DNA from 3 places in the Cobetia sp. BL01 genome. Region 3 is predicted to be linked to each of the others. Evidence: predicted binding sites of a transcription regulator. Region 3 holds the regulator's gene; each other region holds the start of a gene.
The links. The regulator PhoB, encoded in region 3, activates phosphate uptake and scavenging genes when phosphate is short. The targets are predictions, from matches to a motif close to TGTCATANNNNTGTCANA.
Positions count from the first base shown of each region.

Region 1: the regulator PhoB is predicted to act here: its motif matches at 3,146-3,163, upstream of ACZYGA_RS08475 (UTRA domain-containing protein).
Region 2: the regulator PhoB is predicted to act here: its motif matches at 2,838-2,855, upstream of ACZYGA_RS12130 (PhoX family protein).

Region 1 is NZ_JBVBEE010000003.1:498,128-503,368, reverse strand. It holds gene ACZYGA_RS08490 (ABC transporter permease) at 1-750, opposite strand, end outside; gene ACZYGA_RS08485 (alkaline phosphatase family protein) at 747-1,571, opposite strand; gene ACZYGA_RS08480 (ABC transporter substrate-binding protein) at 1,664-2,752, opposite strand; gene ACZYGA_RS08475 (UTRA domain-containing protein) at 3,327-4,097, shown strand; gene ACZYGA_RS08470 (MFS transporter) at 4,293-5,241, opposite strand, start outside.
Region 2 is NZ_JBVBEE010000006.1:91,580-96,820, forward strand. It holds gene ACZYGA_RS12115 (anti-sigma factor) at 1-283, opposite strand, end outside; gene ACZYGA_RS12120 (sigma-70 family RNA polymerase sigma factor) at 262-816, opposite strand; gene ACZYGA_RS12125 (3-deoxy-7-phosphoheptulonate synthase) at 1,611-2,705, shown strand; gene ACZYGA_RS12130 (PhoX family protein) at 2,946-5,096, shown strand.
Region 3 is NZ_JBVBEE010000005.1:87,540-92,780, reverse strand. It holds gene phoU (phosphate signaling complex protein PhoU) at 131-856, shown strand; gene cysZ (sulfate transporter CysZ) at 1,043-1,771, shown strand; gene phoR (phosphate regulon sensor histidine kinase PhoR) at 1,877-3,172, opposite strand; gene phoB (phosphate regulon transcriptional regulator PhoB) at 3,180-3,869, opposite strand; gene ubiA (4-hydroxybenzoate octaprenyltransferase) at 4,097-4,978, opposite strand; gene ACZYGA_RS11010 (chorismate--pyruvate lyase family protein) at 5,009-5,241, opposite strand, start outside.

The DNA of each region.
Region 1 (5,241 bases), on a different contig from region 3:
TTCCGGCTGCAGGAAGAGGTCGCCGGAGACCAGATTGGCGATGCGGATGGTCATCAGGTTGTAGCTGGTGTTCACCAGCGCATAGACGGTGGCATAGGCGCCCATGGCATTGGCGAACAGTACGGTGAGCGTGCCAGCCAGCGACGGCCAGAGCACGGGCAGGCCGATGTGATGCCAGTAGGTCAGACGGTTGGCGCCGAGCAGGCTGGCGGCTTCGCGCCACTCGCCCTTGAGCGTGCTGAAGGCCGGGTAGAGCAGCAGGATGCCCAGCGGGATCTGGAACCAGGTGTAGATGACGATCAGGCCGGTGCGTGAATAGAGATTGAAGTCATCGATGATGCCCAGGCGCTCCAGCATCAAGGTCAGCATGCCGTTGGCCCCCATCAGGATGATGAAGGCGAAGGCCAGCGGCACGCCGGCGAAGTTGCTGGTCATGTTGGTGAAGGCGATCATCGCGCGCGTCAGGCCCGGCCCGCAGCGGTGCATGCTGTGACAGGTCACGGCGGCGATCGCCAGTCCCAGCACGCTGGACATCAGCGAGATCTCGAGACTGCGGCCGATGGCCTGGCGGAAGAAGGGGGAGGTGGCGATTTCCTGAAAATTGGCCAGCCCCCAGCCTGCGGGGGTCTTGAAGGCGCTGATCATCACCCAGATCAGCGGGGCGATCTGGAAGGCGAAGAAGAGGATGGCGAAGGGCAGCAGCCACATCGCGGGGCTGGTCAGCACTCGCCTGAGGAATGTCGGCATCATGCGTCCCCTCCAGGGCCTGCCAGCAGGGATGTGTTGCTGGCCTTGTCGTGCTCCAGTCCCAGCACGCTAGCCAGAGTGCCGCAGAGCTCGCGCTGGCGAAGGTTGCGGGCGGGGCTGCGGGCGAAGGCGCTGCCGAAGGTCCAGAGCGGCACACGGCGCTCTTCTTCGAGAAGGCCGGAATGTGAGCGGTCGGCGTTCATGCCGTGATCGGCGGTGACCATCACCTGATAGCCAGCCTCCAGCCAGCAGGGCAGGTAGTCGGCCAAGGCGACATCGGCATGACGCGCCGCATTGCGATATTGCGCGGACTCACCGCCGTGGCGGTGGCCGGCGTCATCGATGTTCATGCTGTGCACCAGCAGGAAGTCCGGGTCGTGACGCAGTCTCAGCATCTCGGCATCGCTGAAGACGTGGTCGTCCGGGTAGTGATCCTGCCAGTAGAAGATGCCCGCCTGGATGGCGGATTCGGGATTGTCTAGCAGCCGGTGTCTGGCCGGCACGAAGGGGGCGGCGACGTAGAGTTCGCTGACCCAGTGATAGGCGGCTGCCGCGGTGCGTCGCCCCTGCTGACTGGCGAGGTCGAACAGGCTCACGCCACGCGAGCGTCGCACGATGCCATTGGTGACGATGCCGGAGTCGACGGGCAGATCACCGGTCAACAGGCACTCATAGAGCGGTCGCGACATCGCTGGCAGTTCGCACTCCAGCGACTGGTACTGCCCGCGACCGGTCTCGACCAAGGCGCTCAGATAGCCCATGGCATGCCGACCCACGGCATGGTTGAGGCCATCGAGTACGACAAGAATGACACGCTGGGACATGAAGACTCCGTGAAGCTCAAGACGGCACCGTGTGGACGGTGCCGTCTGTCAGGATTGTGCGCGCTCTATCCGCTCTGGACAGAGGCCGGGGGTCACTGCTGGTGGATCAGTACCTGGGACTGCCACTGACGCGGCAGCTGTCGGGCACTGGCTTCCCAGCCGGCGAAGTCCTGTACCGGGCGGGCATTGGCGTACTGCTCGTTGGGCAGCAGCTTGGCGGCGATGTCTTCCGGTAGGGTCAGGTGCTCGGCGCGGATCGGGCGTGCGTAACCTGCCGCCAGGTTCAGCTGGCCGGCATCTGACAGGATGTACTCACGCGCCAGCTTGGCGGCGTTCGGGTGAGCGGCATGCTTGTTGATGATGGTGGCGTAGCCCGAGGTGACGGAGGCATCCGAGGGGATGACCACCTCGAAGGTGTCGCGGTTGATCTGATCGCGATAGTTGAGCGCGTTGAAGTCCCACAGCAGTGCGACCTCCACCTCGCCCTTCTCCAGGTTGGCGATGCTCGGCTCGGCCAGTGACAGGCGTCCCTGGCGGGCCAGTTCGGCGAACACTTCCAGACCCGGCGTCAGGTCTGACTCGCTGCCGCCATTGGCGAAGGCTGCGGCCAGGATGGCGTTGTTGGCCTGGGAGGCCTTGCCGACCGCGCCGACGGAGACCTTGTAATCGCCATTGGAGAGATCCGCGAAGGAAGCGGGGCGCTGATCTTCACTGACGAGTGTCTTGTTGATCATCAGGGAGATGGTGCCGGTGTAGCCCAGCATCCACTCGCCATCTTCATCCTTGGCCCAGTCGGGGATCTCGTCCCAGGTGGTCGGCTTGTAGGCTTGAGTCACCCCCTGCTTGACCGCGATGGGGCCGAAGGCGAAGCCCACGTCACCGATATCTGCCGTGGCGTTCTTGCCTTCGGCTTTGAACTTGGCGACTTCCTCGGCGGAGCTCATGTCGGTATCGCTGTGCGCGATGGAATACTTCGACTCGAGGTCTGCCCAGGTGTCCTTCCAGTTGGCCCAGCTGTCCGGCATGCCGACGCTGTCGACGCGGCCTTCTGCCTGGGCGGCCTTGAGCAGTGCGTCCGGCACTTCAGCGGCACTGACGGAGGCGCTGCTCAGCAGGGTGGCCATGAGGGCCGAGACCATCAGACCGGCGGTACGGGGCGAGGTAGCGGTGAACGACTTCAATGACAATCCTCCCAGACGGGGTAATCAACGGATGCGAGAGTGCATTCCTGGCCAGCGAGTCGCCGAGGCGAGCAGGCAGGCGAGATGGGGTCAAAGCTGGTTCTTGTCCTGCGCAGTCTTCCCTGAGACTTGCCACCTCAATTTCTGTGGTCTAGTTCAGTATCGGGGCTGACATGACTTTACGCAGCGGTTGTGACAGTCGCGTGTCGTCACTATGTCAGTGTCGTGATGTCAGTGTCGTGGCAATGAGCCATCAGCCATCAGCGCTACATGTTTTGACGCAACGCTGCGTGGTGCCGGCTGATTTTCTGACAATTACCTGCATGAAAGCGTGTCCCGGTGATAGGCATCCGCCTCGGATTCTCACGCGCATCACACAGGATGGCCTTGCGCTGTCACCGGATCGTCATGCCTGTGTCATGGTGCTCGGCGAGCGTGGGCTGATTCGCCTGGCGACGTCTACACTAGACCACAGCGATCGCGATTCTCGGGCCTTGTCATGATGGACACCTTGGATGACATGCAAGTGACTCGCCAGAAATCGCTCTCTTTCGTTATCTTTCAGGAACTTCGCATGCCTTCATCATCGATCGAGCCCACAGGTGACGACGCAACTTCCCTGACGCGCACGGCGGATTTGCCCGTCACCGGGCTCAAGGGCAGGCTGCTGAACCATCTTGAGGCAGCGCCGCTGCATGCCTCGCAGCGTCTGCCGTCTGAGCGTGAGATGATCGAGCGGTTCGGCACCACGCGAGTCACCTTGCGAGATGCCTTGCTGCAGCTGGAAGCGGAAGGGCGAATCTATCGCGAGAACCGCCGCGGCTGGTTCGTCTCGCCGCCGCGCCTCAGGTATGACCTGCTGGCATGTCTGCCTTTTCACGAGATGGTGCAGTCGCAGCAGCGGGTCGCTTCCACCGAGGTGCTGTCCGCTCAGGAAGTTCCCGCTGATGAGGTGATCGCCCAGCGTCTGGAAATTGCACGGGGTGCCGGGGTCTATCGCATCACGCGAGTGCGGCGCATCGATGGCCGGCGGGTGCTGCATGTCTGTCATCACCTGCGACGCGACTGCTTCCCGGGCATTCTCGATTTCGACCTCTCGGTGCATTCGCTGACGACGCTCTACCTTCACCAGTACGCCATTCGCATCCGGCGCGTGAGCTTCGAGCTGGCCTCCAGCGTGTTCGACGCCGAGACGGCCGTCGCCCTGAATGCGGCACCGGGTAGTCCGGCGCAGCGCATCACGCGGATCAACTTCGATCAGAATGGCCGCGCAGTGGACTGCGATGATGAACACTGGCGTCATGATGCCATCGAGTTGACGTTATCCGCCGCACCACAACGCTAGAGGGCAATCTGGGGACACACGCCACCAGTCTCCGGGAATTTCCTTCAACTCGACGAAAACGCCCGCAAGTCCTCCTCTGACGGGAAGGCTTGCGGGCGTTGTGGTAATGGCCTCATCCAGTAGCGATCTGGGCGTGACATCAGTGGGTGCGTGGCAATCCTGCGAGGCTTGTGGGTTCAGTTGACAGCTTCCGGCTCATGCCGTCGGCAGAGGTGCAGATTTACTGGAAGCAGGGGGCTTCGACATGTCGGCAAGGGAAATGCCACTCGTCTCAGGCAGTCTGAGACCACCGATCAAGGCGACTCCAGCTATCGCGATCAAGTACCAGGCGGGTGCCAGATGGTTGCCGCTCAAGTCGATAAGCCAAGTGGCAACCAGCGGTGCGGTGCCGCCGAAGATCGTATAGGCCACGTTATAGCTGAGTGCCGAAGCGGTATAGCGCACACGAGTGGGAAACTGTTCCGAGAGCAGCGAGGCGGTAACCACGCCGCACAAGACTGCGCCGACTGCCATCAATGACGCACCGAGCATCGAGGCCCACAAGGTGCCGCTGGCAGCGAGTGAATACGCGGGAAAGACGGCAATGGCGAGGCTGGCGCAAGCGGTGATGATCGTATTACGCCTACCGACCAGATCCGAGTAGTAGCCAGCCACAGGGCATAACAGAGCTGCCATCATGAGAGCACCGAGGCTGGCCAGCAGGGCGGTCTGGCGCGAGGCTCCTCCTGCCACCTGCATGTAGGTCGCGAAATAGGTGCTGAACATGTAGAACGACAGCGCGGTGGCAGAGATGAATGCCATCAAGCTGATGATGGTACTGCCGTGGATTGTCAGCGTTTCCATGAGCGGAGCGCTGGTGGCGTTGTGCTCTTGCTGGACCAAACGGAAGGCAGGTGAGTCATCCAGCTTGAGACGCATGTACAAGCCGATCAGGCCCAATGGCGCGGCGATCAGGAAGGGGACACGCCAGCCCCATTCCTGCATGGTCGCTTCCGATACCAGGCTGTTCAGGCCAAGTCCGAGCGCTGCGGCTGTCGCGAAGGCGCTGAAGGTAGAGACGGGGATGAAGCTTCCATACCATCCGCGCTTGTCATCGGGCGCGTGCTCCATCACGAAGGCGCACGCACCGGCATATTCACCGCCT
Region 2 (5,241 bases), on a different contig from region 3:
TGCCTTGCCACAGGCCCAGGCGACGCCACCACGGCTGCCGGGCGGTGCCCGTCGCCTCGGCGATGCCTTGCCAGACATCGGCGGGCGGTGCGACAGGGGGAAGCTGTTCATTGAACACGTTCAGGTGTTCGCGCCAGCGCTCCACATCGCGCTGCAGGTCGTGACTCACGGAGAGCAGCGATTCGAAAGCGGCGCGCTCACTGCGTGTCAGGGTTCCGAGCGCGTACTCGCCCGCTGCGGTTTCACGCAGTTCGGGATCGCTCAGATCAAATGACTCATGCATGTCTTTAACCTCTCGAGTCCACGTCGGACCCAGCTCTTGACGGTGCCCAAGGGCTGGTCCAGTTGGTTGGCCAGATCCTGGTGGGTGAGGCCTTCGAAGTAGGCCAGTTCCAGGGCGCGGCGTTGATCGTCATTCAGCTCGGCCAGACACTGGTGGAGTTCACCACTGTGCTGGGCCAGGTCGACATCTGCCTCGATATCACTTCGACCGGGCATGGCAGCGATCAATTCGTCGCTGTCGTGCTCGCTGGGTCGCTGTCGACGTATCCAGTCGATGGCGATGTTGCGGGTCATGGTGCCGAGCCAGGTCATCGGGCGGGCGCGGCCGGCGTCATACTGGCCGGCGGCGGCCCATACCCGGATGTAGACCTGCTGAAGACAATCCTGCGCGGATGCCTCATGTCTCAAGATACGCAGCAACTGAGCGTATAGATGCGCACTGGTTGCGCGATAAAGTCGATCCAGTGCCTTGGCATCCTGCCGGGCACATCCCGACAGATACTCTATCAGTGCATCATTTCGGGAATCCTGCATGTATGCATTCCAAGCTGTGGGCGCGGTGTCAGGCACCGCTGGACGAATGCGCGTTGCCGATCATGTCGTTCGACAACCAAAGGTTATACTGATGCCACTCCGGGCTGATAGTCCTTCTTTATACGTGCAGGCAACGGTTTGTTGCCCGATCACGCTTGCGTGCGACGTTTCGTAGTGCAAGGATAGAGTCATCGACGCTTCATCGTCATCACTGGACACCGGCCCGACCCATGAATCAATCCTCAAGCTCCCGCCTTCGCACTGCCGCTGCCTGCCCTTCGGGTCAGCTGGCGTCGGCTGCGTGTGCGGCTGGCTATTGGTATTGGTTTACACAGGGGCGCGCCTGAGGTTACGGCGTGCCTGTCTCGTACGGGCTGCCACCACCTTGAAGAACCCCCGGTCGCAGCCACGACCGGGGGTTCTTGCGTTTGGGCCCGGCAATCTCTCATGACGAGAGAGGCGTGCCACCCTAACGTGCCAACGATGATTGCAGCATGAATGACTGGAGGAATGACCATGCGTACCACGATCCCGACTACCCGCTTCTCTTTCGCTTCCGCTCGGGTCGTGCATGGTTATTGGCGCTGGCGATTTAGCGGCGTCCTGCCTCTTTCCGCTGTCACCGCGGGGCAGGGCGAGCAACACCGGGGTGACGATTCGCGAAGTCCCTGTCTGTCAGAGTGAATATTGCGTGATGAAGCCGAAGCTTCGTCACAGGAGAGAAGACCATGAACGCCAGCCTTGAACGCGTGTTGACGAATGACCCGCACACAGCCGATACCACTGTCGGCACCATGACCGCCGAGACTACCCCCGTGACCCGCTTCGATGCCGCCCAGACACCGACCACTCCCGGACGCATCAGCCGTGAAGCCCTGCCCAGCGCCAGCGAATTGCGCGCGCAGCTGCCGGTGGATGCTGACCTGGCCGGCCAGATTCGCCAGCACCGCGCTGAGATCAACGCGATTCTTGCCGGGGAGGATGATCGCCTGCTGGTGGTAGTCGGCCCGTGTTCCATCCATGATCTCAAGGCCGCGCGTGAATACGCCCAGCGCCTTGCGGTGATCGAACCGCAGGTCCGTGATCGCCTCAAGCTGGTGATGCGTGTCTATGTCGAGAAGCCGCGCACGACGGTGGGCTGGAAGGGGCTGGCCTATGATCCGCATCTGGATGGCAGTGATGACATGGCCAGCGGCCTGCGTCAGGCGCGCGAGCTGATGCGCGAGATCAACCAGCTGGGCCTGCCGGTGGCGACGGAGCTGCTGCAGCCGCTGACCGCCGCCTACCTGGAAGACCTGCTCGGCTGGGCGGCCATCGGGGCACGCACCACCGAGTCACAGATCCACCGCGAGATGGCCTCCGGCCTTGGCTGCGCCGTAGGCTTCAAGAATGGAACCGATGGTGGGGTCGAGGTCGCCGTGCAGGCGATCGGTGCGGCAGCTCACGGGCATCGCCACTTCGGCATGGATGACAGCGGGCGCCCGGCGCTGATCGAGACCGCGGGCAATCCCCACACCCATGTGGTGCTGCGGGGCGGCCATGGTCAGCCCAACTACGATGCAGACTCGGTGGCCGCCTGCCGGCGAGAGCTGGAAGGGGCCGGTCTGACACCGCGACTGATGGTCGACTGCAGTCATGCCAACTCGCGCAAGGATCACCGTCGTCAGAGCGAAGTGATGCTGGATGTGCTCTCCCAGCGTCTGGCCGGTGATGACGCCTTGATCGGCGTGATGCTGGAAAGCCATCTCAACGAGGGCAAGCAGGCATTGCCGGCAGCGGACAAGCTCTCGCAGCTGCGCCATGGCGTTTCCGTGACCGATGCCTGTCTCGGGTGGGAGACGACGGAGCATCTGCTGAGTCTGGCGGCAGAGCGTCTGCGAGACGCCTGACCCAGACACCACCCTGCTGGTGAAGCCCTCTTTCCTCACGGCTGACGGAGCAGGTCTCGCGCTTGTGAATTCCCCGCGCCCGATGGTCATGCGACCGTCGGGCGCTGTCGTTTGCATGAGGCGTATCGTTCGCGTCATACGACTGTCATTTGGTTCGCGTATCACTCTTGTTGCCCTTGGCGGCCCCACAGGGGCCAGGCCTGAAAAGAACAACCCGCAACCTGACTACGGGGAAGCAGCATGAGCAAGGAAATTGAAGATCATCGCCTACTGAATGCCAGTCACAACGAGACATTCTCTTCCATCATCGACAAGCACCTTTCCCGTCGTCGCGTGTTGCAGGGTGGTCTGGGCATGGCGGCTGCCAGCATGCTGGGCGGCTTCGGGCTGGCGGGCCTGAGCGGTACGGCCAATGCCGACAGCGGCAAGACCACAGGGACCCCGGCGAAGACACCGCTGGCGCTGGCCTTCGAGTCCATCAAGGGCTCTCGCACGGATGCCTTCGTGGTACCTGCAGGGTATACCGCCCATGTCCTGGCACCGTGGGGCACCCCGCTCAACGACAAGGCACCGCAGTGGAGTGAATCGCTGGCGATGACGCCGGAGGCCCAGCTCAACAGTATCGGCATGCATCACGACGGCATGCACAACTTCGCGCTGAGCGAAGACACCGCCTCCAGCAATTTCCTGCTGGTGATGAACAATGAGTACATCGATCAGGATGCCCTGTGGGCGCCCAAGGGCGGCGCGACCAATGCGGAGTCCGGTAAGCGCCCGGCCGATGAAGTGCGTACCGAGATCAATGCCCACGGCGTGACCGTCGTCGAAGTCAAGAAGGATGCCGGCGGCAAGTGGGATGTGGTGAGCAACTCCGGCTACAACCGTCGCTATACCAGCGCCAGCGAGATGGTGTTGAGTGGCCCGGTGGCAGGCAGTGATTACGTCAAGACTGCCTTCTCTCCGGATGGCACGCGCACGCGTGGTACCAACAACAACTGCGCCAACGGCTATACCCCCTGGGGCACCTACCTGACCTGTGAGGAGAACTGGCCGGGTTACTTCGTCAAGCGCAGTGATCGTCAGAGCGATGATGATCGCATCGGCATCGAGACCGAGCGTGGCCGCTACGGCTGGGAAACCGCCGCGGGAGATGCCAGCGAAGTCGATGGCGAATTCGCGCGCTTCGACAATACGCCGACGGCGGACAGTGCCGACAAGGATTATCGCAATGAGCCGCGTACCTTCGGCTACATCGTCGAGATCGACCCCTACACCGGTGAGAAGGCCGTCAAGCGCACCGCGCTGGGACGTTTCCGCCATGAAGGCTGCTGGCCTGGCAAGCTGGTCGAAGGCGAGCCGGTGGTGTTCTATTCAGGCCATGACTCGCGCAACGAATACATCTACAAGTTCGTCTCCGATGCCAGATGGGAGGCCGCCGATGCGCACGTGCCGGGAGCCGACAAGAATCGCCTGACGATCGGTGACAAGTATCTGGACAAGGGCACGTTGTATGTTGCCCAGTTCTCCGCCGACGGTACTGGCAAGTGGCTGAAGCTGACGCCGGATGCCGTGACCAGGGATGGCCGGACGCTTGCCGCTGCGCTGGGCCTGGCGGCCGATGATCTGGCCGGCGTCATCATCCATACCGCGGACGCGGCGGATCTGATGGGCGCCACGCCGATGGACCGCCCGGAGTGGGGTGCCGTCGACCCGGCTTCCGGTGAGGTCTACATGACACTGACCAACAACTCCAAGCGCACCGAAGAGGGTGCCGCGGCGGCCTTCACCAATGACGGCAAGGCCATCGAGGAGCCGGGAGTCGGTTACAAGACGGCGCCGACCAATGCCGCCAACCCGCGCGGTGACAACGAGGCAGGACAGATCATCCGCTGGCGTGAGGCAGGGGATCACACCGCCTTCGATTGGGAGATATTCGTGTTCGGCGCGGCGGCCAGTGACGCCGACAACCTGTCCGGCCTGACCGAGATGAATGAATTCGCCAGTCCGGATGGCCTCTACTTCGACGAACGTGAGGACGAGCAGGGTATCCTGTGGATCCAGACGGACAACGGCTACGCCGGTGTGGCGGACGCCACCAATGACCAGCTACTGGCCGTCGTGCCGGCCGCGCTTCAGCAGGCCGAAGGGGATGCTGCCGTGATCGGTGCCGATAACCAGGCACAGCTCAAGCGCTTCGCGGTTGGCCCGAACGGCTGTGAAGTGACCGGCATCTTCGCGACACCTGACAGGACGGCGTTGTTCGTCAATATCCAGCATCCCGGCAACTGGCCGCAGAGTGTGGATGCGACTGCCGAAACTGACGGCAGTGTGCGCCCGCGCGCCGCGACCGTCGTCATCCAGCGTGAAGATGGTGGTCAGATCGGCGTCTGATCCGTTGAGCGCTTGATCCGATCGTCAGCTGCCAGGCCCCCGCATCCAAGATGCGGGGGCCTTTTCATTGTCTGGTTGGGGGGCAGAAGGATCGGGACAGGAGGACTGGGACAAGGCTTGTCTGCTCAACGCAGACGGCCCCCAC
Region 3 (5,241 bases):
ATATAACTGCAATCAAGAGGCGTCATGCTAGGAGGGAGCCGCCTGCGCCAGACCCTGCTGCAGCGCTTCTACATCAATGCCACATGTCAGAGACCGCCTGCCTCGGCGGATGACTTCCCGGGAGAGGGTAATGGATATCACCAGCGATTCGCACGGCAAGCACATATCCCAGCAGTTCAATCACGAGCTGGATGCGCTGAAGACACACCTGCTGGCCATGGGCGGTCTGGTGGAGAAGCAGCTGCAGGATGCCGTCACGGCCCTGCTGGAGGGTGACAGCGAGACGGCGACACGCGTGCGTGACAATGACAAGGGCGTCAACGACATGCAGCTGAAGATCGACGACGAGTGCACCCGCGTGCTGGCGCGCCGTCAGCCGGCGGCCTCTGACCTGCGTCTGGTGCTGGCCGTGATTCGCGCCACCTCCGATCTGGAGCGCATCGGTGACGAGTCCAGCAAGATCGCGCGCAATGCCATCTCGCTGGTCGAGAACGGCCAGAGCCCGCGTGGCATGGTCGAGGTGCGTCACCTCAGTCAGCATGTGCGCAGCATGGTGCGTGACTCGCTGACCGCCTTCGCCCGCTTCGACACGGATCTGGCGCTCAAGGTACTGCGTGAGGATGCCTCGGTGGATCTGGAATACCAGAGCGCGATGCGTTCGCTGATGACCTTCATGATGGAAGACGCGCGCCAGATCACCCCGGTGCTCAACGTGATGTGGATTCTACGTGCGCTGGAGCGTATCGGGGATCACGCCGACAACCTCGCCGAGTACGTCATCTTCCTGGTCAAGGGCGTGGACGTGCGTCACACCGACACCCATGACCTCCAGCCGCAGGATCTCGACAAGCCCTGACGTGCAGGCCCCTTCCCCGGGGCCTGACGCCTGTCTGCCGATGACGCCCCGCCTCTGTCCCGCCGACGGAGTGCGGGGCGTCTGCCATTCGATGCGCCGACAGCTGCGTGGGACGGGTGGTAGTGCTAGGGTGTGGCTCCGGCCGCCCGAGGGCAGCCGCCTTTCACGAGATGACGAGGACGTCGCATGATTGATGCCGTATCGGCGCTGGTCCGCGGGACCCGCATGGTCTATACCCCCGGGCTACGCCGTTTCGTGTTCGTACCACTGGCGATCAACCTGGTGCTCTACAGTGCCACGCTGTGGCTGTTGTTCAGCCAGTTCGAGGGCTGGATCGATTACTGGATGCTCAAGGTGCCCAGCTGGCTGGAATGGCTGAGCTGGTTGATCTGGCCGGTGCTGGTGCTGAGTCTGTTGCTGGCGGTGTTCTTCACCTTCAGCCTGGTGACCAATCTGATCGCGGCGCCGTTCTACGGCATTCTGGCCGAGAAGGTCGAGCATCGTCTGGATGGCACCCTGATCGAAGATGAGCGTGGCCTGGTGAAGATCGGGATCGACTCGCTGGGGCGCGAGATGGCCAAACTGGGTTACTTCATTCCCCGCATGATCGCGCTGTTCATTCTCGGCTTCATTCCGGGCCTGAATCTGCTCTCACCGCTGCTGTGGGGGCTGTTCTCGGCCTGGAGCATGGCGATCCAGTATCTGGACTATCCGATGGACAACCATCAGGTCAGCTTCGGTGACATGAAGCAGCGTCTCAAGGCGCGCTGGTGGCCGTCACTGACCTTCGGTGGTGCCGTGTTCGTGCTGACGCTGGTGCCCTTGGCCAACCTGCTGTTCATTCCCGGGGCCGTGGCGGGTGCCGTCCTGATGTGGCAGAGCCACTACCGACAGCTGCCTGCCCCGCGCCGCTGAGCCAGGCTTTATCGCGAGCGTTGACGAACGCAGATACCACGACGCCCCGCCGTGACCTCATGCAGAGGGCGCGGCGGGGCGTTCGTGTCAGTGGGGCTGCAACCGTCAGGCAGTCGTCGCGCAGCGGCGTTCCACCGGGAAATGACAACGGAAGCGTGCGCCCTCGCCGGGCAGGCTGTCGATCTCCAGGCGGCCCTGATGGCGGATCAGCACATGCTTGACGATGGCCAGCCCCAGCCCGGTGCCACCAGTGGCGGTGCTGCGTCCCTTGTCGATGCGATAGAAGCGCTCCGTCAGGCGCGGTAGATGCACGGGATCAATGCCGTCACCGTCATCCTCCACCTCGACCATCACGCCCTCGCTGGTGCTCTGGCAGCGCAGCGTGATGTGGCAGTCTTCCGGCGTGTAACGCACCGCATTGAAGACCAGATTCGAGATCGCGCTTCTCAGCTCCTGCTCCTCACCCATCAGGGCCAGTCCGGGCTCGACCTCCACCGTGATGACATGCCGCTCCTTCGAGAGGCCTTCGGCATCTTCCCGGATACGTGTCAGCAGCTGTGCCATGTCGATGCGACGTCCTTCGCCCGACAGCTCGTCGGTCTCCAGGCGCGACAGGGTCAGCAGATCCTCGACGAGGTGCTGCATGCGGTCGGTCTGACTCTGCATCTGTCCCAGGCCACGCTGCCAGCGCGGGGGCAGGTCATCGGCATAGTCGGAATAGGTCTCGAGGTAGCCGGCCAGTACCGTCAGCGGCGTGCGCAGCTCATGGGAGACATTGGCCACGAAATCGCGGCGCATTTCCTCGAGACGGTAGAGACGGGTGACATCGCGCACCATCACCAGGCGCTCGTTGTCACCGAACAGGGTGATGGAGATCTGCAGGGTCAGGTTGTCGGAGAGCGGCGATTGCAGGGTCAGCGGCTCACGATAGGCCAGCCGATTGAAGTAATCGATGAACACGGGGTCACGCAGATAGTTGGTGACGTGCTGGCCGCGGTCGTGACTGGCCTTGAGGCCGATCAACTGCTCGGCAGCGCTGTTCCACCACTCCATGTCGCCGTGATTGTCGAGCATCACCAGGCCATCGCGCATCGCTTCCGAGGATTCCTGGATGCGGTTGAGGATACTGCGCAGTCGCTCCTGCGCCTGACGCTGACCCTTCTGGTAGCGATACAGACGATCGAGCAGATCCCCCCAGACGCCATCGCCGGGCGGCGGCTCTTCATGGGGGTTGGTGATCAGCCAGGTGTAGAGGCTCTTGAGGTGCTTGAGATGGACGAACAGGTACAGCGCCAGCCCCAGCGCCAGGCCCCAGCCCAGCAGGCCGAGCAGTCCGCCGACCAGCCCGAAGCCGCCCGCCAGATAGCCCAGCCGCCATAGCTCGTTCGTCCAGTAGCGCATCCGCGTCTCAGGCCTGGGCGCTGAAGCGATAACCGGTACCGCGGACGGTCTGGATCAAGTGCTGATGCCCCTCGCCCAGCGCCTTGCGCAGACGACGAATGTGCACGTCCACGGTACGTTCCTCGACATAGACATTGCCGCCCCAGACCTGATCCAGCAGCTGGCTGCGGGTGTAGGCGCGCTCCTGATGGGTCATGAAGAACTGCAGCAGGCGGTATTCGGTGGGGCCGACCTCCAGGGAGTTGCCGTGTGCGGTCACGCGGTGGCTGGCGGGGTCGAGCATCAGACCCTCGACTTCCACCGACTCCTCGACGCCCTTGGGCGTGGTGCGGCGCAGCACGGCCTTGAGGCGTGCCACCAGCTCGCGTGGCGAGAAGGGCTTGGTGATGTAATCGTCCGCCCCGGCCTCGAGCCCCTGGATCTTGTTGTCTTCCTCGCCCTTGGCGGTGAGCAGGATGATCGGCAGCTCCGCGGTGGTCTCGTCACGCTTGAGGCGGCGCGCCAGTTCCAGCCCGCTGGTGCCGGGCATCATCCAGTCCAGCAACAGCAGATCGGGCTTTTCATCGACGACGATGGCGTGGGCGTCCTGGGCATTGTCGGCCTCCAGCACGCGGTAATCCGCCATTTCCAGGGCGACGGCGATCATCTCGCGTATCGAGGATTCGTCGTCGACAATCAGTACGGTCTTGGAGCTCATCGCTAGATCCCATGCAGCAGTCGGCGCACGCGCCAGAATGACAAGTCGATGACGATTACAACCTGCTTATATGACAGTGAGATGACAATCGCCAGCTTGGCAGCTTGCCGCCCGGCTTGCCAGCGAGTCCCTCAACTCTCTCAAGGCGTGAATGCCACGCCTCGCCGCATGAGGAAGATCGCTGGCAGATCGGATGAGGACTCGGGCCCATTGGCCGGAAAGAGGGGTCAGGCAGCTGGCCAGGTCGCCAGCGCGATGCCCGCGAAGATCAGCAGGCCGGACCAGTGGTTGTTGAGAAATGCCTGGAAGCAGGGGCCACGCTCCCGCTCGCGAATCAGGCGCTGCTGCCAGACGAAGGTCACGGCCGCCGCGGCCAGCCCCAGCCAGTAGAAGATGCCCAGTGCCAGGTGCAGGCCGATGCCGATCAACACCGCCAGCATGCCCAGCTGCAGCAGACCGATCATCAGCGTGTCGGCGCGGCCGAACAGCACGGCGGTGGACTTGATGCCGACCTTGAGGTCGTCATTGCGATCGACCATCGCATAGGCGGTGTCGTAGGCCACCGTCCACATCAGATTGGCCGCGAACAGCCACCAGCCATAGGTCGGCACCTCCTCAAGCGTCGCCGCGAAGGCCATCGGAATCGCCCAGCCGAAGGCGGCACCCAGCACCACCTGCGGCAGATGATGGAAGCGCTTCATGAACGGATAGCTGGCCGCCAGCAGCACGGCGACGATCGACAGCAGCACCGTGGTCAGGTTGGTGAAGCACACCAGCACGAAGGCGGCCGCGACCAGCACACCGAACAGGGTCAGCGCCTCGCGCTCCGTGATGCGTCCTGAGGTCAGCGGGCGATCGCGGGTGCGTTCGACATGCTTGTCCCAGTGGCGATCCGCGTAGTCGTTGATCACGCAGCCGGCGGCACGCATCAGATAGACACCAGCCACGAAGATCAGCAGCGTATCGCGGTCCGGTAGCCCATCGGCCGCCAGCCACAGGGCCCAGAGGGTCGGCCACATCAGCAGCCAGGTGCCGATGGGGCGGTCCAGACGAGTCAGGGCGAGGTAATCGGCCAGTTTGGACGGGCGGGAAGCGGATGACGCTGACATCAAGACTCCTGATCGAACGGCAGTGGGGAATCAGAGTTCCAGAGCGTGCTGGAACCGAGGGGTGAAACCTTCCTGGACCAGTACCCGGAAGCGACCGTGCGAGAACATCGAGCGGCGCATCCACAGGCTGGCGGTGCGTGCCAGCGGCTGCGTGCTGGCAAGCCTCAGTGGCGCCCGGCTGACATCGATGGCGCTGCGGGTCAGGTCGGGCTGGCGGAACAGCCAATGGCCCAGCGAGCCTTCTCCGAGCGTCGAAAGACGGT